Regions from separate parts of the Arthrobacter sp. Y3222053 genome, predicted to be linked through region 2. Evidence: riboswitches for the same ligand, from Rfam matches in the RefSeq annotation. Region 2 holds a riboswitch; each other region holds the start of a gene.

Region 1 (7,260 bases), on a different contig from region 2:
ACCCTGAAGGAGCTGGCCTCCGACGAGCGGGGAGAGTGGCGCAAGACAACCATCCTGCCGGATGATCCTGCCTTCACCTTCGAACCCTCGGTCATCACCGAGGCGGCAAGCTCGGTCTGGAGCGAGGCGGACATCAAGGAAGCCCAGCGCCTCGCCGTTGAAATGGCGGTCGACATGATTGACACCGCAGCCAACGGCGCGCCGGGCGACGGCCAAGCCAGGGTCGACTGGTGGGAGCTGAACATGGACAAGTTCGACCCGGTCTGGCAGCAGGAGATTTACAACAGCCTGATTTCCGATGACCCGAATCTTGCCGTCGTGTTCAAGGGCACCCATCGGGAAGCGAGCGATACATCCGACGGCTACGGCCTGGTCTACGGCGAGGGCGAGGTCCATATCAAGGACCGCGCCATCGAGACGACCGCAATCGACGCCGGCCCCATCGGAGATGAGAACGGCATTTCCGTCGCCTTGAATATTGATTACGTCAACGTCGCTGAGGTCAACGGCAAAAAGACCGACGAGGAAGTGGAAGGAAAGCTGATCTACCATTTCACGAAGAGCGAGGACGGTCAGCTTCGCATCTCCGGCGTGCAGCCTGAATTCAGGTACCAGATCCTTAACTAGTAAGGCCACCAACAGTTTCCCGCGTTTGTCGGCGTCCGGCCGGCCAACGCGGGAAACTGTCGTTTCAGGGCCGGATGACGGGCTGCTGCAGCTCAGCCACCCAGTCGCTTTGATCATCGGAGACCGCGCGGAGGTAGAGCTCCCGGCAGGGCCCGGACGGAACGAATCCCCTGGCGATGATCTGCGTGTGCAGCGCCTGCCAGCTTTCGCCGATACGCTCCATGGAGCCGAGGTGGACGCCGCATACCGCGGTGGCGACGCGGGGCAGTCCCACCGTCTCGACGCCGTCGGGAGCAGTCCCGGCGTGCTCGTAGCCGGCGGTCACGCGCAACCCTGCCTCGCCTGCCTCGTACACTGCCACCGGAGTCGCCAGCGATGCTCCGGCCCGGGCCAGATCGGCAGCCACACTGTCGAACAGCGGGCCGACGACGCCGGCGATCTCGGGCTGCTCCGATACGACGGCAGTGCGGGCAGCCAGTCGGAGGGCAGGGAGTGGCTTTTCGATGATTTCAATCGGGGACATCCGGTTCTCCTTCTCGATCAGGTGGAGCCGCCGGTTTATGGGCGGGAACAAGCAGACCTGCCGCGTCCCGGTCCCGCAGCATGCGGTGGGTGACCCGGCCGATCTGCGCGAAGGCTCCGATGGCCGGCAGCTTCAGTCCTCCTGCCTGACACAGTGTGAGGGGTACAGTACATCACCCGGCGGTGCCGAAGACCGCGCGGAGGCTCCCTGCCCGCCCGAGGCTACGCTGGACGCATGGAAGCCGACAGCCGGAGCAGGCACTGGGACGGAGCCGTCAACGCCCGGGACCTGGGCGGGCTGCCCGCGGCAGGCGGACGCCGGGTCCGGGCGGGCCGCCTGATCCGGATGGGGCGCGCGGAGTGGCTGACCGAACAGGGCTGGCGCCAGGCCTGGGATGACGGGGTCCGCACCGTGATCGACCTGCGGAACGTCCAGGAGCAGGGCCGCCGGGACAGCGACCCCGACGTGCCCGATGCCGTCCAGGCCCGCTTCCGGCGGCTGTCCCTGCCGATCCAGGACTGGCAGGACCCTGACTTCACCGCGCTCACCGGCCCCTACATGGATTCGCCCAGGTTCTACCGCGAGAACCTGCGCCGCTGGCCGCAGCGCCTGACAGCCGTTATGGAGGCGATCGCTGATGCGCCCGAGGGCGGCGTCGTCTTCCACTGTTCCGCCGGCAGGGACCGCACCGGGCTGGTCGCCATGCTGCTGCTGCAGCTGGCCGGCGCGGCCCCGGAGACCATCGCCGCCGACTACGTCCAGGGCCTGTGCGGCATCAACGCCCACCACGCCCGGCAGCGCACGCCGCGGGAACGGCCGCTGACCCCGGCCGAGCTGCACGACCGCGCGGAGGCCGAACGGGCGGCGCTGCTCGCAGCCCTGGAGGGATTCGACGCCGAGGGGTACCTGCGCAGCGCCGGCGTGCGGCCGGACGTGCCGGACCTGCTGCGGGCCCGGATGCTCGATCCGAACCCGCACCACGGACACTGATCCGGGCGGGCCGGCAGCGGCAGCGGACTCGGGGGCCGCTGCCGTCCGAACACAGCTGACCGCCGAACCCTGCTGACCGCCGCCGGCGTCCGAACTACCGGCCGCTCACTGACCGGTCACTCACTCGACGCCACCTGGTCCTCAGCGGATCGGCTGAAACCCGGGCGCAGGCAGGGATGAACCCGGTCCAGCCGGGCCAAGTAGAAAAAAGAGCTCCCGGTGGGTCCCAGGAAACCGCCCGGAACCATCAGCGTGGAATACCGCGGGCACCACTGCGGAGGGGCGACGGCGATCTTCAGCGCCGCGGCCAGCGCCGGGACGTCGTGGAACCAGAACAGCTGCTGCTGTCCCTCGCGAATCAGATGGATGAGCTGCAGTTCGGCATCCACATGGATCTCGACGTCCACCCAGTAGTCCAGTTCAGCCATCCGGCGGTGGTGGATCCAGTGGACGCGGTGGCCGGGAGTGAAGCTGCGGCAGCGGGACGTGGTATCGGTGCCCAAGAAAGTTCCCCTTCGGGTTGTCCTTGCCTGCGCCGGATGCCGCTGCCCCCGCCGTACCGGGGCCTTGGAGGCGCCCTGGCGGACGGCCTGCGGCGAATGCAGGCCGCTTCGTCATCCGAACCACCCGCCGAACAAGGGGGTTGGTGTGTGGCAGGTCGGAGCCTTCCCTCGGCGCCGGGCGCGTCGGGTGCCACATCTCGTGAAGCTGGAATTACTGTAGCGCAGGGCACCGACAGCGGAAAGGAGGCCTGGGCGCAGGCCCAGGCACACAGTCGGCCGGCCGCCCTGCGCCGGCGGCCGCCCGGCATCTGCGGGGATGTCGGCTCAGCGGCAGCCGGGCCGCCCGCGGCGGTCGTCGAAGGACGCATCGGCGAGGATGGCCGGCAGGTAGCCCTGATCGTAGCCGGCGGCGTTCGGATGCAGGTCGAAAGGCCCGCCTTCGAACCGGATCCACGGGTCCGGCGAGCCGATGCCGTGCCCGGCAAACTCGTCCACCACGTCCACGAACACCGCGTCCTCAGGCAGCTGCGCCGAGATAACAGCGTTCAGCTCATCGGTGCCGGCGTTGAACAGCTCCTGGGCGGGCACGCTCAGCGCACCGGGAACCGCGGCCTCGAAGAGGTGGGGATAGCCGGTAACCACGAGTTCGGCCCGCGGGGCTGCGTCCCGGATCCGCTGCAGCGAAGCGGCAAGGTCCGGGGCAAGGACGGTCCGGGCGTACTCCTTGGCCCCGGTAATCGCTTGGGCGCAGGTGGCGGGAAGCCCGGGGCCAGCGCACGCGGCAACGACGTCCCCGAATCGGACATCGTTGCCGCCGATGGTCACGGAGACCAGGTCGGTGCCGCTGTGCAACAGTCCCTGGGCCAGCACGGTGTCAATCTGCTGCGGCAGGTCCACGGGCCCGGCCGGCGGGGCGGGATCGGTGGTCAGCGCCGTCGCTCCGGCGCAGGTGGCGTCGGTCTGCAGATCCACCCGGCGCAGCGCATCCAGCAGGGCGGGGTAGCCGAAGGCGGTTCGGCCGCATTCCCCGATGTCGTCGCTGCCGCCGTAGCCGGAGGCATAGGAATCGCCGAGGGCCACGTAGTCGACGGTCCGGCCGCGCGGGTGGTGCCCGCCGTCGTCGCCCCTCCCTCCGCGCTCCGGGGCGGCGCCGGCCGGAGCCGGCCCCGCCAGCAGGGCCAGAAGGACGACGGCGGCGGCCAGGCGGGGACGGTGCAGGATTCCGGGTGCCATGGGAACCTCCGGGGGCAGCGGGTGCGGGGAGGACCAACGCTAGCGCCCGGGCCAGGGCGCTGTCAGCCGGTGCGTCGCGGCCGGGCAGCGAAACCCTCGAAGCGAAACCCTCGAACACAGTGGTGTGCGCCACGCCGGGGTGCGGTACGCTGGACTTTATTACCGACCGTCCGGTCAGTTATCTGTGTCCCGTGCAGCCCTCCGCTGCCGCACCGAAGGCCGGAAACCGTCCCGTTCCGAAAGGGCCCGTCAAAGATGACCGCAACAGCCGTTGACGTGCAGATCGTTCCCAGTTTCGTCCAGGACGCCTGGTGGACCCCCGAGCGCAGCCAGGTCTCCGCTCCCGCCGAAGTCCGGGACGCCAGCACCGGCGAAACCCTCGCCCTGGTCAGCTCCGAAGGCCTGGACCTGGCCGCCGCCGTCGAGCACGCCCGCACGGTGGGCCAGCGCGAACTCGGCGCCCTGACCTTCCACCAGCGCGCCCTGAAGCTCAAGGAGCTGGCGCAGTACCTGAACGCCCGCAAGGCCGAACTGTACGAGATCTCCGCCCGCACCGGCGCCACCAAGGGCGACTCCATGGTGGACATCGACGGCGGCATCGGCGTCCTGTTCACCTTCAGCTCCAAGGGCAGGCGGGAACTGCCCAACTCCACGGTGATCATCGACGGCGCCATCGAGCAGCTGTCCAAGGACGGCTCCTTCATCGGCGAGCACATCTACACCCGCATCCCCGGCGTCACGGTGCAGATCAACGCCTTCAACTTCCCGGTCTGGGGCATGCTGGAAAAGCTCGCGCCCGCCTTCATCGCCGGCGTGCCCACCATCGTGAAGCCGGCTACCCCCACCGGATACCTGGCGGCCGAAGCGGTGAAGATGATCACCGAATCCGGCATCCTGCCCGCCGGCTCGCTGCAGCTGATCTCCGGGTCCGCCCGCGACCTGCTCGACCACCTCGACTACCGGGACATGGTCTCCTTCACCGGTTCGGCCTCCACCGCCAACCGCCTGAAGTCCCACGTCAACGTGGTGGAGGGCGGAGTCCGCTTCACCTGCGAGACCGACTCCCTGAACGCCGCGATCCTGGGGCCCGACGCCATGCCCGGCACCCCCGAATTCGACGCCTTCGTGAAGTCCCTGGTCACCGAGATCACCGTCAAGGCGGGCCAGAAGTGCACCGCCATCCGCCGCGCCATCGTGCCGACGGACCGCGTGAACGACGTCGTCGCCGCCGCAGCCGCCCGGATCGAGCAGCGCATCGTCCTCGGCGACCCGCGCGGTGAAGGCGTCACCATGGGTGCGCTGGCCTCCGTGGAGCAGCTCGACGGCGTCCGCGAGTCCGTGAACCGGCTGCTCTCGGGCGGCGCGCAGATTGCCTACGGCTCGCTGGAGGCGCCCGACGTCGTCCGCGCCGACGGCACCCGCGGACCGGCCGACGACGGCGCGTTCCTGGCGCCCGTGCTGCTCACCTGGGAGAACCGGGAGGCTGAGGAGCTGCACACCGTGGAGGCCTTCGGCCCCGTTGCCTCCGTGGTGGGCTACACCGACCTCGCCGACGCCGTCCGCCTGGCCGCCATGGGCTCCGGCTCCCTGGCCGCCACGGTCTGCACCAACGATCCGGACACGGCCCGCGAGCTGCTCACCGGCATCGCCGCCCACCACGGCCGCGTGCTGCTGCTGAACCGCGAGGACGCCCGCACCTCCACCGGCCACGGCTCGCCCGTGCCGCACCTGGTGCACGGCGGCCCCGGACGCGCCGGCGGCGGCGAGGAGCTCGGCGGCATCCGCTCGGTGCTGCACCACATGCAGCGCACCGCTGTGCAGGGCTCACCCAATATGCTCACTGCGGTCACCGGCGTCTGGCACACCGGTGCGGACCGCACCTTCGACGACGTGCACCCGTTCCGCAAGGACCTGGCGACGCTGAAGATCGGCGACGCCGTGCGCTCGGACCTGCGCGAAGTCACCCTGGAGGACATCACCGCCTTCGCCAACAGCACCGGGGACACCTTCTATGCGCACACCAACCAGGAGGCCGCCGAGGCCAACCCGTTCTTCCCGGGCATCGTGGCGCACGGCTACCTGCTGCTCTCCTGGGGTGCCGGACTGTTCGTGGAGCCGGCTCCGGGGCCGGTGCTGGCCAACTACGGGCTGGAGAACCTGCGCTTCATCACCCCGGTCGCGGCAGGCGACTCCATCCGGGTCACGCTGACCGCCAAGAAGATCACCCCGCGGGAGACCGACGAGTACGGCGAGGTCGCCTGGGACGCGGTGCTCACGAACCAGAACGACGAGATCGTGGCCACGTACGACGTCCTGACCCTGGTCGAGAAGCAGCGGGGCTGACGCCCTTCAGCTGATTGACCGGCTGCAGTAACGGCGAAGGCCGGCGGAACCCGTGGGGGGGTCCGCCGGCCTTCGCCGTTAAGTGGTCGAGTCATGAAGTGCTCGTGCCGGTCATTCCTGCCGGCTGCCCTCGTCGGCTGCGTCGCCGTGTCCGCTCCTGGGCGGACGGTGGGCGGAACAGACGGCTCAGGAGCGCGCGTGCAGCCCGTCGAAGACCATGGTGATGACGTCGTCGGCCAGCTTCTCCGGGGAGATCGGGCCGCCGGGCTTGTACCACTCCACGATGGAGTTGATGGTGCCGAACAGCAGTCGGGTGGTGGTGCGCGGATCGATGTCGCTGCGCAGGGACCCCTCGGTGCGGGCGGCGTCGACCAGTGCCGCAACCCGGCGGTCGAACGCGCGCCGGCGTTCCAGCGCATCCCGCTCGATCTCGGTGTTGCCGCGCAGGCGCAGCAGCAGGGTCACGTACGGAAGCCGCTCGGCCAGGACCGCAATGGTGCCCCGGAGCACGAACTCCAGGCGCTGCTCGGCCGGACCCTCGGACGCACGCGGGTCATCCAGCACGCCTTCGAGGCCGCCGAGGGCCTCCTCCAGAGCCAGCCGCAGCAGGTCGCCCTTGGACGGGACGTGGTGGTAGATCGCGGACTTGGTGATGCCCAGGTTCTCCGCGAGGATGCCCATGGAGGTCGCCTCGTAGCCGTGCCGGTTGAACACATCCACGGCGATGTTGAGCACCGACTGCTGGTCGTAGCCGGGGCGTCCGCGGCGGGTGCCGGCAGCACCCGCCGCGGATGAGGTTGAAGTAGGCATGGCTCCCATTTTCGCATGTGTCAATGAATGGACGGCGGCCGGGGCCCTGCCTGCCCCCGCGGGCTTAGCCCTGCGGCTGCTCCCTGCGCAGGTCATAGATGCGGCGCAGCTTGCCGCTGGACCGGGCCAGGGTACCCGGCTCGACGACCTGGATGCCGCAGGAGGATCCGATGTGGATCTTGATTTCCTTCTTCAATGTGGCCGCCGCGGCGGCCGCGGTCTCCGCGGTGC
Region 2 (7,260 bases):
GGGCGCTTCCGAGCCGCTGCCGGTTTGGGCGCCCTCTGCCACGGCGCAGTGGCAGCGGAAACCCAAACCGGCAGCGATCCGGCACCGGGCAGCCCCAGTGGAAGCGCTAGATGGTGACGGAACCGTGGCCGGTTTCGAAGGTCACGGACATGATGCCAGGGGTGCCGGCGGGCGCGATCCAGGTGACATCGACGTTTTCCAGCGGTTCGCCCACCGGGCTGCCCAGCCACTCGGTAACCCGGGCAGCGGAACCGGCGATGGTCAGGGAGTTCAGCTTCACCTTGCCCGGCATGCCGGGAATGGCGTTGGAGGGGTGCAGGTCCTCGGTGCCGTCGTCCCAGCGGAGCATGTAGGGCACCTGGGGGTCGGCGATCAGCCCGTTGATGCCGATCTGCCGCCAGGTGAGCTCCCGCCCGTCAGGGAACTTGCGGTTGCCCGGAACGGACGCCCGGCCCAGCCGCTCCTCGAAGGGGGCGAGATCTTCGACCCCCACGCACCAGCCCATCCACCCGCCGCCGTTCTCGGAGCGGGCCCGCACGGCCTGGCCGAAAGGCGCCTTGTCCGAAGCGGGGTGGTTGAGGACCTCAACAACCTCCACGTACTGGTGGTTGGCGAGGGGGAGGATCATGTTCCGTGTGCCAAAGCGGGGATGGATTCCGCCCTTCACAAAGTCGGCGCCCAGCGCCTCGGCGATCCTCTCCGTGGTGGCCAGCAGGCCGTCGGATTCACAGGCATAAGAGACATGATCCAAACGCATGGCGTCATTGTGGCACGTTGTGTTCCATACCACGAATAAGGCTCGCCTTACCCGAATTTCGGACCAGGAGGGCCCGAAAATAGTACGCAGGCTTCCTAATGTCGATGGGTTGTGTAGTCTCCGCCCGGCACGGGCGGGAGCGGCCGGAAGAACGACGGCGGAGCCTCCTCCCGGTGCAGGGAGACCGGCGTGCCCTGCCGGTCACCGAAGGACACATGGTTGCACCGGCCCGGCAGCCCTGTTTTCATAGTGGGCAGGTCATGAGTGCCAGCACGAAGCCCCGGCTTGCTGGCCGGCAACCCTCCAACCGCGGTGGGGTGCCCCGGGTGAAGACCAGGCCCGGCGCCACAAGGCGTCCGGCAAGCGCGGGTCCCGTTCCCGTCGCCTCCTTCGGCGTACGCCGGCACGGGGCGTCAGCGGGCGGGCCCCCTGGAACCTAGGGAGTGACAGTGTCCAGCGACTGGTCCTTCGAAACACGTCAGATCCATGCCGGGCAGACGGCCGACGCCGCCACGGGGGCGCGTGCCCTGCCCATCTACCAGACCACCTCGTTCGTCTTCCCAAGCGCGGAGTCGGCTGCGAACCGGTTCGCGCTCGCGGAGCTGGAACCGATCTATACCCGCATCGGCAATCCCACCCAGGAAGCGGTCGAGAACCGGATCGCCTCGCTCGAGGGCGGCGTCGGCGCGCTGCTGCTCGCCTCCGGCCAGGCGGCCGAAACCTTCGCGATCCTCAACCTGGCGCAGGCCGGCGACCACATCGTGGCAAGCCCCAGCCTGTACGGCGGCACCTACAACCTCTTCAAGCACACGCTGAAGAAGTTCGGCATCGACACCACGTTCGTCGCCAACCCCGACGACCTGGAGCAGTGGCGGGCTGCCGTCCGTCCGAACACCAAGGCCTTCTTCGGCGAGGTGGTCTCCAATCCGCGCCAGGACGTGCTGGACCTGGAGGGCATCAGCGCGGTGGCCCACGAGGCCGGAGTGCCGCTGATCGTGGACAACACGCTCTCGACGCCGTACCTGATCCGCCCGATCGAATGGGGCGCCGACATCGTGGTGCACTCGGCCACCAAGTACCTCGGGGGCCACGGCACCGCGATCGCGGGCGCCATCGTGGACTCGGGCAACTTCGACTTCGCCGCCGATCCGGAGAAGTTCCCCGGATTCAACACCCCGGACGAAAGCTACAACGGGCTGGTGTACGCCCGGGACCTGGGGGTGGGCAGTCCGCTCGGCGCGAACCTCGCCTACATCCTCAAGGCCCGCGTCCAGCTGCTGCGCGACCTTGGCTCCGCCGTCTCGCCGTTCAACGCCTTCCTCATCTCGCAGGGCCTGGAGACCCTCAGCCTGCGCATGGAACGGCACGTGCAGAACGCCGCCGCCGTCTCCCGCTGGCTGGAAGGGCACGACGACGTCGAGTCGGTGGCCTATGCGGGCCTGGAATCCAGCCCCTGGTATGAGCGCGGCCTGAAGTACGGCCCGCGGGGCACCGGCGCCATCGTGTCCTTCGAAATCGCCGGGGGAGTGGAGGCCGGGAAGCGGTTCGTTGACGCCTTGGAGCTGCACTCGCATGTGGCCAACGTCGGGGACGTGCGCTCGCTGGTGATCCATCCCGCGTCGACCACGCACAGCCAGCTCGGCGCCGAGGCGCAGCTGGCAGCCGGGGTGAGCCCCGGGCTGGTGCGGCTCGCCGTCGGGCTGGAACACATCGACGACATCCTCGCGGACCTCGACGCCGGCTTCCGTGCCGCGAAGGCGGCCCGGTGACGGCCACGACCTCCTGGCCCCAGGCCCCGTCCCGGGACCTGCCCCCGGGCGACGGCGTGCTGCAGCAGGTTTCGATCGGCTCCCTGGATCTGGAAACCGGCGGGTACCTGCCCGACGTCGTCCTCGGGTACGAGACCTGGGGCACCCTCAATGCGGACGCCTCCAACGCCGTCCTGGTGCCGCACGCGCTCACCGGCAGCACGCACGTCGCACAGGGCGACAGCGACGAACCGGGCTGGTGGGACCCGCTGGTGGGTCCCGGCCGCACCGTGGACACCGACCGGTTCTTCGTGGTCTCGGTGAACATGGTGGGCGGCTGCTACGGCTCCACCGGCCCGGCCAGCGCGGCGCCGGACGGCCGGCCCTGGGGCTCACGGTTCCCGTTCGTCACGATCCGCGACGCAGTGCGGGCGGAGGCGCGGCTGGCGGACCTGCTCGGCATCGGACGCTGGCACGCGGTGCTCGGCGGATCCCTGGGCGGTGCCCGTGCCCTGGAGTGGGCGGTGACGGAACCTGAGCGGGTGGCCCGCTGCGCCGTCATCGCCGCCACCGCCGCCAGCACCGCTGAGCAGATCGCGTTCGCGCAGGCGCAGGTGCAGGCCATCCGCCTGGACCCGCTGTTCAACGACGGCGACTACTACGACGGCGCGCCGCCGACGGCGGGCCTGGGCCTGGCCCGGCGGATCGCGCACATCACCTACCGGTCCGAGGCCGAGCTGGAGTACCGGTTCGGGAGGGCGCCGCAGCCGGGGGAGGAGCCGCTGGGCGGGCCCCGGCCCGCCGACCGCGGGCGCTACCAGGTGGAGAGCTACCTTGACCACCAGGCCCGCAAGCTCGTGGACCGCTTTGACGCCAACAGCTACCTGGTGCTGACCGAGGCGCTGATGAGCCACGACGTCACCCGGGGGCGGGGCAGCCTGGCCGAGGCGGTGGCCGGGTGCACAGCGGAGTTCTTCATTGCCGCCGTTGATTCGGACCGGCTGTACTTTCCGGAGCAGTCGCAGCGCCTGGCCGAGGCCCTGCCGGGATCGCCGCCGGTGCACCTGATCAGCGCGCCGATCGGCCACGACGGGTTCCTCACCGATGTGCACCAGGTCGCCGGGACGCTGCGCGGAACCTTCTTCGCCTGAGGTCCGCGCTGACCGGGCCCCGGCTCAGCCGCCGAGGGGCCCTGCCGCCTCGCCGGAGCCGGGGGGCGTTCCTTCGCCGAAGATGGGTCCGGCGTCGGGTCGTTTGGCGGCAATGCCGTCGCCGGAGGAGCGGCCCCGGACCCGCCGTACCACCCACGGCATCAGATGCTCGCGCGCCCAGACCAGGTCTTCGGTGCGCGCCGTGCGCCAGTTCTTCGGCGGCAGGGGCTTGGTCTCCAGGGGCTCCAGATGGTGCGGAACGCCGAGGGACTCCAGTGCCATGGCGGCAATGGTGTGGTGGCCCAGCGGTGAGAAGTGCAGCCGGTCCGGGGCCCACATGCGGGGATCGGCGAGGGCCTGCAGAGCCCACATGTCAGCGATCACCGCGTCGTGGCGGGCTGCGACCGTGCGCAGGTTCTCGTTGTAGATGGCCACCCGGCCGCGAACGCTGCCCAGGACCGGAGTGTTGCCGATGTCCGGCCCGGTGAAGAGCAGCACCGTCGCGCCGGATCCGCGCAGGGCGGCCACGGTCTCGTCCATGCGCTCGGCGAGCCGATCGGGATCACCGCCGGGGCGGATGACGTCGTTGCCTCCGGCGCAGATGCTCACGAGGTCCGGTTTCAGGTCGAGCGCCGGCTGCAGCTGCTCGGCGACGATCTGGGCCAGCAGCCGCCCGCGGATGGCCAGGTTGGCATAGGCGAAGTCCGGATGGTCAGCCGCCAGTTCCTCCGCGACGCGGTCCGCCCAGCCGCGGTGGCCGCCGGGGCTCTCCGGACTGGGGTCCCCGATACCTTCGGTGAAGGAGTCACCCAGGGCGACATACCGGTGCCACGGATGGGCGACGGCGCCGCCGGCGGACGGCTCGGAGGCGGCGGGGGTCTCTTCTGCGGGCAGATCGGGATGTTCAGTCACGGGGCCCATCCTGCCAAGCCGGCAACGGTTCCGCTAATGCCGGTTTATTCTCCGCGCCCGTCTCCTGCCAGAATGCGATCATGACTGAACGTGCTCCCTGGAATCCCGTCGTGCTCTGGTCGAAGCCTGAAAGCGAGCGTGCCGGCACCCCGCTGCTGGTGCTGTTCCACGGCTACCTGGCCAACGAGGAGGACCTGATGGGCCTGGCGGATTACCTGCCGGGCGACTTCACGATTGCCTCCGTCCGCGCTCCGCAGGCGCTGGGACCGGGCTACACCTGGTTCCCGCTGATGCATGAGCCGGACTTTTCCCTGCAGCGGGTGGTCGACGCCGTGTCCGACGTCGACGGCTGGCTCCAGCAGGTGCGCGGGCAGCACCCGAGCGTGAGCCTGCTCGGCTTCTCCATGGGCATGGCGGTGGCCAGCACGCTGCTGCGGCACCGGCCCGCGGACTACGCCGCCGTCGTCGGGCTCTCCGGCTTCGTGCTGCCGGCCGGGGAAGACCCGTTCTTCCACGACGCCGAGCTCGCCTCCCGCGGGGTGCCGTTCTTCTGGGGGCGGGACCAGGCGGATCCCGTGATCGACCAGCCGCGCATCGAATTCACGAACGAGTGGCTGAACGGCCACACTGCGCTGACCAAGGTCCTCTACGCGAACATGGGCCACTCGATCAACATGCAGGAACTCGGGCACGTGCGGGAGTTCCTCACCCACACGGTGCTGCGCGGCGCCGGTACCAGGGAAGGCGCGGACTCCTAGGACACGCCGTCGGCGACGATCCGCACGGACTCGCCGTTGGCGCTGACGACGTCGCCCGGGTGCAGCTGCCGCCCGCGACGCTCCTCGATGACGCCGTTGACCTGAACCAGCCCGTTGTCGATGAACTCCTTCGCCTGGGTGCCGTCCTCGGCGAGGTTGGCGAGCTTGAGCAGCTGGCCCAGGCGGATCATGTCATCACGGATGGGCAGGTCGATCGGTTCAGGGGTAGGCATGGAACCATTCTGCCGCACCCGCCCGCCTGCCGGCGCGGACCGGTGCCGCCCTGTCTGCACGGACCGGCGCCGGTCACCTAGGCTGGGGCGGTGAAGACGAGGGTGCCCACGGGAATCTGGCTGGTGCTGGCGGTGCTGGCCGGCATGGCCATGCCGGCCCAGGCGCGCGCCAACGGGGCGCTCGCCGGCCGGATGGGGGACAGCGTCGGCGCGGCCCTGGCAAGCATCCTGGTGGGCCTGGCCTGCATCGTTGCGGTGTGCCTGGTGCTGCCGGCGGGCCGGGCCGGGGCGGCGCGGATCCTGCCCGCCCTGCGGGAGGGACGGTTTCCGCGCTGGTACGTGCTGGCCGGCACCGTCGGCGGCCTGTTCGTGCTTTCGCAGTCCCTGACCGTCGCCACCCTGGGCGTGGCGGTCTTCACCGTCGCCGCCGTGGCCGGGCAGACCCTCACCGGCCTGCTGGTGGACCGGCTCGGCATGGGACCGGGCGGGCGGCGCCGGATCACTGTCCTGCGCACCGCCGCCGCGCTGCTCACCCTTGCCGCCGTGGCCTGGGCGGTCAGCCCCGGGTTCGACGCCGCCGCCGGCTGGTCCCTGCTGCTGCCGGTGCTGCTGCCGCTCACAGCCGGGATGCTCATCAGCTTCCAGCAGGCCATGAACGGCACCTCCACCCTGCACTACGGCACGCCGCTCGCGGCCACCCTGGTCAACCTGGTGGCCGGCACCACCGTCCTGCTGCTGGCCTGGCTGGTCAAGGCGGCAGTGGCTGGGACGGCCGGCCCGCTGCCGGGGGAGTGGTACCTGTACATCGGCGGCCCGCTGGGCGTCATCTACGTGGGCATGGCCGCCGTGCTGGTGCGCCCGCTCGGTGTCCTGCTGACCGGCCTGGCGATGATCGCCGGGCAGCTGATCGGCTCCCTGCTGCTGGACCTCGTCCTGCCGGCACCGGGGTCCACCGTGGTTGCGGCGACCGTACTCGGGACCGCCTTGACCCTCGTGGCCATCGTCGTGGCCACGCTGCCCTGGAACACGCCCGGCCTGAAGCGGGCCGGCGCCGGCGCCGACGCCGGCACCGGACAGCGCCGGTAACCGGCTTTCGCGGCGCGGACCGTAAGCTGGTACCAATAGAGCTTTGCCCGCTGAACGCCTGGCGCTGCACCCGATCCGGTTGCGGTGCGACGGCGCGGCGGGCCCACGCGCGGACCGCACCCAGCGGCCTGCACAGACACGAAAGAACGGGTACCACTTCATGGCTTCGACCAAGTCCAAACTCGATTCCATCATTTCCTTGGCCAAGCGCCGCGGGTTTGTTTTCCAGTCGGGTGAGATTTACGGCGGGTCGCGGTCCGCGTGGGACTACGGTCCCCTCGGCGTGGAGCTGAAGGAAAACATCAAGAAGCAGTGGTGGCAGCACATGGTCCGCGGCCGCGAGGACGTCGTCGGCCTGGACTCCTCGGTGATCCTGCCCCGGCAGGTCTGGGAGGCCTCCGGCCACGTCGAGGTCTTCTCCGACCCGCTGGTGGAGTGCCTGAGCTGCCACAAGCGCTACCGCGCCGACCACCTCGAAGAGGCCTACGAGGAGAAGAAGGGCCATGCGCCCGAGAACGGCCTGGCCGACATCGCCTGCGCCAACTGCGGCACCAAGGGCCAGTGGACCGAGCCGCAGGAGTTCTCGGGCCTGCTCAAGACCTTCCTCGGCCCGGT
Region 3 (7,260 bases), on a different contig from region 2:
TGTGCAGGGCCGGACCGCCGCAGGCGGCGGCTCCCAGCAGCGCTACGCCCGACGGCGCGCCAACCAGGCCGATGCACTGGTGGAGGCGGCGGCATCAGCGGCCGCGGTGCTCTTTGCCGCAGCATCGGCCGGGGACGCCGCGCCCCAGTATCTGGCCGCCGGCGGTGACCGGCTGCTGATCAGCCAGCTGCGGGAGGCCAGGGCCCTGCAGCCATGGAGCCGGCTGCCGCTGCTGCGCCCGGTCGATGTGCAGGACCCGAACCTCGCGTCGCTGCGCAGAGCTGCATCCGACGCGTGTTCCGTAGCCGTCACCATCCATCTGCCGGACTGACGCTCAGCGCACTCCGGCCCAGAGCTCCTCGACAATCCCGGCAGCCGGCAGCGGGCGGGCCTCACGGAAGCCCCGCCCGGCCCACAGGCTCATCAGGTCGGCGTCTCCCCGCTCGGCGGCTTCCGCCCGCAGCGGCCGGGTGATCTGGTTGACCAGCGGGTAGGCGGCCGGCGCGTCACGGTGCCGGCGCATGAAGTCATTGGTCAGGCCGCGTGCCCACCGGCCGGAGAAGGCCCGGGTCAGCGACGTATCGGCGAACCGCTCCCCCGCCAGGGCCTGGCGGTGCAGCGGGTGCGTTCCGGCTTCAGGCGCCAGCAGCAGGGCCGTGCCCACCTGGACGGCGTCCGCCCCGGCCGTCAGCAGCTCCGCCACCTGCCCCGGCCCGCTGATCCCGCCCGCGGCGATCAGCTGCACTGTTTCGCGCGGTCCGGGCAGGACGTCCCCGAGGACGGTGCGCACACCCTCGAGCAGGTCCGGAAGCGCATCGGTGCCCGGCTCGGCGGCGGTGCGCAGCGTGCCGCGGTGGCCGCCGGCGTCGGGGCCCTGGACGCAGAGGATCCGCGCCCCGGATCCGACGGCGGCTTCCGCCTCCTCGGGGTCGGTGACGGTGATGACGACGGCGGTTCCCGCCTCGTGCAGCTGCCCCACCACCTCGGCGGTGGGCGCCCCGAAGGTGAAGGACACCACCGGTACCGACATCTCCAGGACCAGGCCCAGCTTCGCCTCCCAGCCGTCGTCGTCGGCGGCGTCAGGCAGCGGCAGCGGCTGCCGCGTGGGCGGCAGGGCACCCGTGGCCTGCTCATCAAGCAGCTGGCCGCGGTACTGTGCGGCCGCCTCGTACGCGTCCGGGCCGGTGCCGGAGGTGGACGCCGTCTCCTGCGTGTTGGCCGCGTCCGGGACGAAAAGGTTCACTCCGAACGGGCGCCGCGTCAGGTCCTGCAGGCGTGCGATCCGGCCTTCCAGCACATCGGCGGCCAGGTAGCCTCCGGCCAGGAAACCCAGGCCGCCGGCGTCGGACACGGCGGCTGCGAGTTCGGGCGTGGACGGGCCGCCGGCCATGGGGGCGGCGATGATCCGCCGCGGCAGGTCATAGAGGCTGAACACAGCGGGCTCCTCGGGTCATCGGTCGGTCAGAGGCGGACGGAGCCGTCGACGCAGGTGACGGACTCGCCGCCGACCCAGATGCCGCCGTCGCGCTGGAAGACCCGCACCCGGCCCTTCCGCCCGACGGCGGTGCCCTGGCTCACCACGTAGCGGTCGGGCGCCAGGCCCGCGCCGATCAGCCACACGGCCAGGCCGGCGTTGAGGCTGCCCGTGACGGGGTCTTCGGCGATGCCGAGGGCCGGCACGAAGGCGCGGACCTCGAAATCGGCCTCCGAGGTGTCCTCGTAGGGGCCGATCACGCCCACCCGCAGGCTGCCGAGGGCGGCGTTGTCGGGCTTGAGCGAGAGGACCGTCTCGGCGTCGGCCAGCAGCAGGCCGAGCCAGCCGGGTCCGTTGTCCACCCAGGCATGGTCGCGGACCTGGTCGATGCGCAGGCCCAGGGCCGTCACCGCCTGGGTGAGGGTGGCGTCGTCGAGCGGGCCGCTGCGCCGCAGCTGCGGAGCTTCAAAGGCGGCCAGCCCGGCGTTGGCGTGCAGGGTGACGATGCCGATTTCGCACTCCTGGAGCACCGTGCCGGGAGTGCGGGGCCGGTTGCCCGCCTCCAGCCAGGCGTGGCAGCTGCCCAGCGTGGGATGCCCGGCGAACGGGATCTCCCCGTTCGGCGTGAAGATCCGGACGCGGTAGTCGGCGCCGGCGATGGTCGGCGGCATCAGGAACGTGGTCTCCGAGAGATTGGTCCAGCGGGCGAACTGCTGCATGGCCTGGTCGGAGATGTCCTGGCCCTCCAGCACCACGGCCACGGGGTTGCCCAGATACGGGCTGCTGCCGAACACGTCCACCTGCTTGAACCAGCGCTCTCTCATGCCCACACCCTACTACCGGGCTGCCGGGCGGCTGCGCCGACGACGCGCGCCCTGCGTTCAGGCGGCGTTACAAACTGTTGCGGCCCGGGCCCGCCGTCGGCCGGGCCGTTTGCCCCTCGACCGTGCCGGCCCTAGATTGGGAGCCAGAATCAAGAGTTCCAGCCAGAGGCCCTGGCCGGCTGGACGGCAACCCTCTCGCCGTAGCGGGGTGCTCCAGGTGACGATTCGGCCGCTCCGGTGGATTTCCCGCTGCGGCAAGTACAGCGTCCCTTCGCATGCAGCAGCGCGGAGGGCGCCTCAGGCAGAGGACGTCCCATGACACTTGTTACCGATCTCCAGCCGACCGCCCTGCGCCGTGCCTTCGGGCGCTTCCCCTCCGGCATCGCCGCTCTCTGCGCAGAGGTCGACGGCGGCCCGCAGGGCATCGTCGCGTCGTCCTTCACCGTCGGGGTCTCCCTCGATCCGCCGCTGGTGATGTTCGCCGTGCAGAACTCCTCCCGCACCTGGCCGGTCCTGAAGCGGGCCGGCAGGATCGGCGTCTCGGTCCTCGGCACCGGGCACGACGGCGTCTGCCGCCAGATCGCCTCCCGCGACGGGGACCGTTTCGCCGGCCTCAGCCTGCACCAGGCGGAAACCGGCGCACTGTTCCTCGACGAGGCTGCGCTCTGGCTTGAATGCTCGGTGGAGAACGAGGTCCCGGCCGGAGACCACGCCGTGGTGCTGCTGCGGGTACACGGCTACTCCACGCACGAGGAACGGCACGAACCGCTGGTCTTCCACGGGTCCGCGTTCCGGAACCTGAGCGTGCCGGCGTTCGCCTGACCCCGCCTGCGGGCCGGGCCGCCTCGGGGCGGGAGCGCACGAAGCCCGGCTGCCAACACGGCAGCCGGGCTTCGTCGCAGACCGGACCTGGCTACAGGCCCGGCTTCGTTACCGGCCGGACGGGGAAGCGGGAGCGTCGGCAGGCTTGTCCTGCTTCTTCTCCGGCTTGAAGTCGACGCCGGCTTCCTTGCGCTGCTGCGCGCTGATCGGAGCCGGAGCGTTGGTCAGCGGGTCGTAGCCGCCGCCGGACTTCGGGAACGCGATGACGTCGCGGATGGACTCGGCGCCGGCCAGCAGGGCCACCACCCGGTCCCAGCCGAAGGCGATGCCGCCGTGCGGCGGGGCGCCGTACTTGAAGCCCTCCAGGAGGAACCCGAACTGCTCCTGCGCGGTTTCCTCGGAGATGCCCATCACCTTGAACACGCGCTCCTGCACGTCACGGCGGTGGATACGGATGGACCCGCCGCCGATTTCGTTGCCGTTGCAGACGATGTCGTAGGCGTAGGCCAGCGCGGAACCGGGGTCGGTGTCGAACGTGTCGAGGAACTCGGGCTTCGGCGAGGTGAACGCGTGGTGCACGGCCGTCCACTCCCCCGCTCCTGCGGCGACGTCACCGGCTGCCACGGCCGCTGCCGCGGGCTCGAACATGGGCGCGTCGACAACCCACACGAAGGCCCAGTCGCCGGGATTGATGAGTCCGGTGCGGTGGCCGATCTCCACGCGGGCGGCTCCGAGCAGCGCCCGGGCCGAGGACTGGTCACCGGCGGCGAAGAAGATGCAGTCGCCGGGCTGGGCGCCGACGGTGCCGGCCAGGTTCTCGCGCTCGAAGTCGGTGAGGTTCTTGGCCACCGGGCCGGTCAGGCTGCCGTCCTCCTGGACCAGCACGTAGGCCAGGCCCTTGGCGCCGCGCTGCTTCGCCCATTCCTGCCAGGCGTCGAGGGTGCGGCGGGCCTGCGAGGCACCGCCGGGCATCACGACGGCGCCGACGTACGGGGCCTGGAAGACGCGGAAGGTGGTGTCCTTGAAGAACTCGGTGAGTTCGGTCAGTTCCAGACCGAACCGCAGGTCGGGCTTGTCGGAGCCGTACTTCGCCATGGCCTCGGCGTAGGTCATGCGGCGGATCGGGGTTTCGATCTCGACGCCGATCAGCTTCCACAGCGACTTCACGATCTGCTCGCCCAGGGCGATGATGTCGTTTTCCTCGACGAAGCTGGCCTCGATGTCCAGCTGGGTGAATTCCGGCTGCCGGTCGGCGCGGAAGTCCTCGTCGCGGTAGCAGCGGGCGATCTGGTAGTACTTCTCGAACCCGCCGACCTGCAGCAGCTGCTTGAACAGCTGCGGGGACTGCGGCAGGGCGTACCAGGAGCCCGGGGCCAGGCGGGCCGGAACGACGAAGTCGCGGGCGCCTTCAGGCGTCGAGCGGGTCAGGGTGGGGGTTTCGATCTCGACGAAGCCCTCATCGTGCAGCAGCTCGCGGGCCACCCGGTTCGCTTCGGAGCGCAGGCGCAGCGCGGCGGCCGGGGCCGGGCGGCGCAGGTCGAGGTAGCGGTGCTTCAGGCGGGCTTCCTCGCCGACCTCCACATGCTCGTCGATCTGGAAGGGCAGCGGATCGGAGGTGTTGAGGATGACCACCTCGTCGGCGATGACCTCCACCTCGCCGGTGGCCAGCGCCGGGTTCTCGTTGCCCTCGGGCCGCTTTTCCACCTTGCCGGTGATCTGCAGGACGTATTCGTTGCGCAGCCCGTGGAAGACCTCCTCCTCCCGCACCACCACCTGCGCCACGCCGGAGGCATCACGCAGGTCGAGGAAGGCGACGCCGCCGTGGTCCCTGCGCCGGGCCACCCAGCCTGCAAGGGTGACGGTCTGACCAATATGCTCGGCCCTCAGGGTGCCAAGCGCATGTGTGCGCAGCAAAGCAGTCCTCTCAAAGATTGCTTGCGGAAAACACGGTTCCCGCTCAAGGTGAATAGAGATCTCCACAAGAGTTTACCGGTGTTCGCTCCGTTTCCCCGCCGCCGCCTGCGGCCCGGCAGGAGGTCCATGCCCAGCAGCAAGCCCGTGCGTCCCCTCGGCGGCTTCGATGCCACCATGGCCGGGCTGGGATCCATGATCGGGACCGGGCTGTTCGTCGTGTTCCCGCCGGCCGTCGCCGCCTCGGGCGGCCTGCTGCTGGCGCCCTGCCTCATCGCGGCCCTGGTGGCCTACTGCTGTGCGGTGTCCACCTACCAGCTCGCCGGCGCGGTCGATGACCGGCTGCCCGGCACGGACCGCGGCTGGCTGCGCGACGGCGGAGCCGCGCGCACCGCGGCACGCATGCTGCTGGGACCCTACGCCGGCTTCCTCACCGGCTGGCTGCTGATCTGCGCGCTGCTCGCGGCCGCGGGAACCGCGGCGCTGACCTTCGGCACCTACGTCTTCGGTGACCGTGCCGGAATCGCCGCCGCGGCGGCCGTTGCGGCCCTCACCGTGGCCAACATCCTCGGTGCCGTCCGCGGCACCTGGGCGTCGAGGTTCATCGTGGCCTTCGTGATTGCGGTGGCCGGGTTCGCGGCCATCGCCGCGTTCAGCGTCCCGGAGCGGCCGACGGCGGGACTGCCGGCACCCGAGGAGCCCACCGCCGCCGGGGTGCTGCAGGCCGCGGGGGTGGTGTTCTTTGCGTTCGCAGGCTACTCGCGGCTGGCGTCCATGGGGCCGCAGGTGAGGCGCAGCGGCGTCAACATTCCGCGGGCGCTGCCGGCCGCCGTCGCCGTCGTCCTCGCCCTGTATCTGGCGGTGGGCGAGTCGCTGCTGGCCTTCTTCGGCCCGTCCGCCCTCGCGGTCGCCGAGGCTCCTCTGCTGGTCCCGGTCCAGTCGGTGCAGAGCACGGTCGGCACGGGAGCGGTCACCGCCGCCGCCGCGGTCGCCGGGCTGGGCGGCGCGTGGGCACTGATCGGGGCCATCGGACGCACTGCGGCGTCGATGGCGGACGACGGCGACCTGCCGCGGCTGTTCCGCAGCGCCGGTTCGGAATCCGGCAGCGTCCCCGGCTCCGGGCATCCGGCAGGCAACCGGCAGGCCCTGCCCGGGTCGGCGCTGGCAGCCCGGGTCCAGGCCCAGCCGTGGGCGGCGGAGGCGGCGGCCGGCGCCGTCGTCGTGCTGCTGTGTTTGAGCACGGAGCTGACCACCCTCCTCGCAGCCGCGTCCTTCGGACTGCTCCTGTATGCGGCGGTGACGGCGATGGGGGCCTTCGCCCTGCGGACCCGCCCGTGGTTCGCCCCGCGGCTGCTCAACTTCCTCGGCCTGGCCGGGGCGCTGCTGCTGGCCCTGGCGCTGCCGCCGCTGGTGATCGCGTGGATGGGGATCGTGCTGCTGTTCGGGCTGGTGGTGCGGCTGAGCTTCCGGCGCGGGCAGGACGCCCCGGGCCTGCTCCCGCCGCCGGGCTGACCGTACCGCCGGCGCATCCGGGCCGCGCCTCGAGCCGCGCCTCCGGCCTCCTGCGCCGGCCATCCCGCTCCTCCGGGCCCGGCTTCGGCATGTCCTCCGTTCGGGGGACGTGCCGGGGCCGCGCGGCTGGCTAGGGTGAAGGCATGTCCTCCGCCAGCTCTCCGCCCGCCGCAGGCAGCGCCGTCCCCGCCGCCGGCAGCCCCGGGCCCCGGATCTGGCCCGGCGGCGTGGTTGCCGCCGCCGGCTATTTCGCGGCCGGATCAGTGCTGATGCTGATGCAGGCCAACGTCGCGACGTTCCTGCCCGGTTCCGGGCTGCCCGGGCCGCCCTGGGACTGGTTCGCCTATCTGCTCCTCGGCTGCGCGGGGCTGCTCTTCCGCAGCGCCAACGTCCCGCTCATGCTCGCGCTGACCGGCCCGGCGGCGGTGCTGTGCCTGCTGGCCGACGCGGGCGTGACCGGTTTCCTGCTCACCTTCGAGGCCATCTACTCCGGCATCCTGTACGGCCGCCCACGGCTGAGCCGGGCAACGGCCCGCGTGGCGCAGGCCCTCGCGGCCGTCATGGTGGTGGTCGTCGCCGCCTCCTACCGCGACGTGGAGACGACCGTGCTGGCGACGGTGCAGGCGCTGGTGGTCTTCCTGATGCCGGTCTGGTGGGCCGGGGACCTGCGGGCGCAGCGGGACCGCGCCGAGGATGCCCGCGCCCGCGCCGAGGCCG

What was found. Region 2 has a riboswitch for S-adenosylmethionine ahead of AC5RUW_RS08780 (bifunctional o-acetylhomoserine/o-acetylserine sulfhydrylase). Riboswitches for the same ligand answer to the same signal wherever they lie in the genome.
Region 1: it holds a riboswitch for S-adenosylmethionine, as region 2 does, so the genes downstream of both, AC5RUW_RS12750 (hypothetical protein) here and AC5RUW_RS08780 (bifunctional o-acetylhomoserine/o-acetylserine sulfhydrylase) in region 2, are expected to answer to the same signal.
Region 3: it holds a riboswitch for S-adenosylmethionine, as region 2 does, so the genes downstream of both, AC5RUW_RS05370 (flavin reductase family protein) here and AC5RUW_RS08780 (bifunctional o-acetylhomoserine/o-acetylserine sulfhydrylase) in region 2, are expected to answer to the same signal.

The regions. Positions count from the first base shown of each region.
Region 1 covers NZ_JBNHIA010000004.1:301,493-308,752, reverse strand. The annotation lists gene AC5RUW_RS12765 (hypothetical protein) at 1-627, shown strand, start outside; gene AC5RUW_RS12760 (GyrI-like domain-containing protein) at 692-1,150, opposite strand; gene AC5RUW_RS12755 (tyrosine-protein phosphatase) at 1,385-2,140, shown strand; gene AC5RUW_RS12750 (hypothetical protein) at 2,257-2,643, opposite strand; SAM riboswitch class IV at 2,721-2,848, opposite strand; gene AC5RUW_RS12745 (SGNH/GDSL hydrolase family protein) at 2,968-3,876, opposite strand; gene paaZ (phenylacetic acid degradation bifunctional protein PaaZ) at 4,132-6,219, shown strand; gene AC5RUW_RS12735 (TetR/AcrR family transcriptional regulator) at 6,406-7,029, opposite strand; gene paaK (phenylacetate--CoA ligase PaaK) at 7,094-7,260, opposite strand, start outside.
Region 2 covers NZ_JBNHIA010000003.1:141,283-148,542, reverse strand. The annotation lists gene AC5RUW_RS08785 (VOC family protein) at 107-757, opposite strand; SAM riboswitch class IV at 1,014-1,129, shown strand; gene AC5RUW_RS08780 (bifunctional o-acetylhomoserine/o-acetylserine sulfhydrylase) at 1,207-2,526, shown strand; gene metX (homoserine O-acetyltransferase MetX) at 2,523-3,656, shown strand; gene AC5RUW_RS08770 (SGNH/GDSL hydrolase family protein) at 3,681-4,577, opposite strand; gene AC5RUW_RS08765 (alpha/beta hydrolase) at 4,649-5,326, shown strand; gene AC5RUW_RS08760 (RNA-binding S4 domain-containing protein) at 5,323-5,559, opposite strand; gene AC5RUW_RS08755 (DMT family transporter) at 5,650-6,645, shown strand; gene AC5RUW_RS08750 (glycine--tRNA ligase) at 6,806-7,260, shown strand, end outside.
Region 3 covers NZ_JBNHIA010000002.1:233,842-241,101, reverse strand. The annotation lists gene AC5RUW_RS05385 (acVLRF1 family peptidyl-tRNA hydrolase) at 1-331, shown strand, start outside; gene AC5RUW_RS05380 (nitronate monooxygenase) at 335-1,435, opposite strand; gene AC5RUW_RS05375 (PhzF family phenazine biosynthesis protein) at 1,462-2,298, opposite strand; SAM riboswitch class IV at 2,446-2,565, shown strand; gene AC5RUW_RS05370 (flavin reductase family protein) at 2,614-3,120, shown strand; gene aspS (aspartate--tRNA ligase) at 3,229-5,034, opposite strand; gene AC5RUW_RS05360 (APC family permease) at 5,161-6,543, shown strand; gene AC5RUW_RS05355 (sensor histidine kinase) at 6,687-7,260, shown strand, end outside.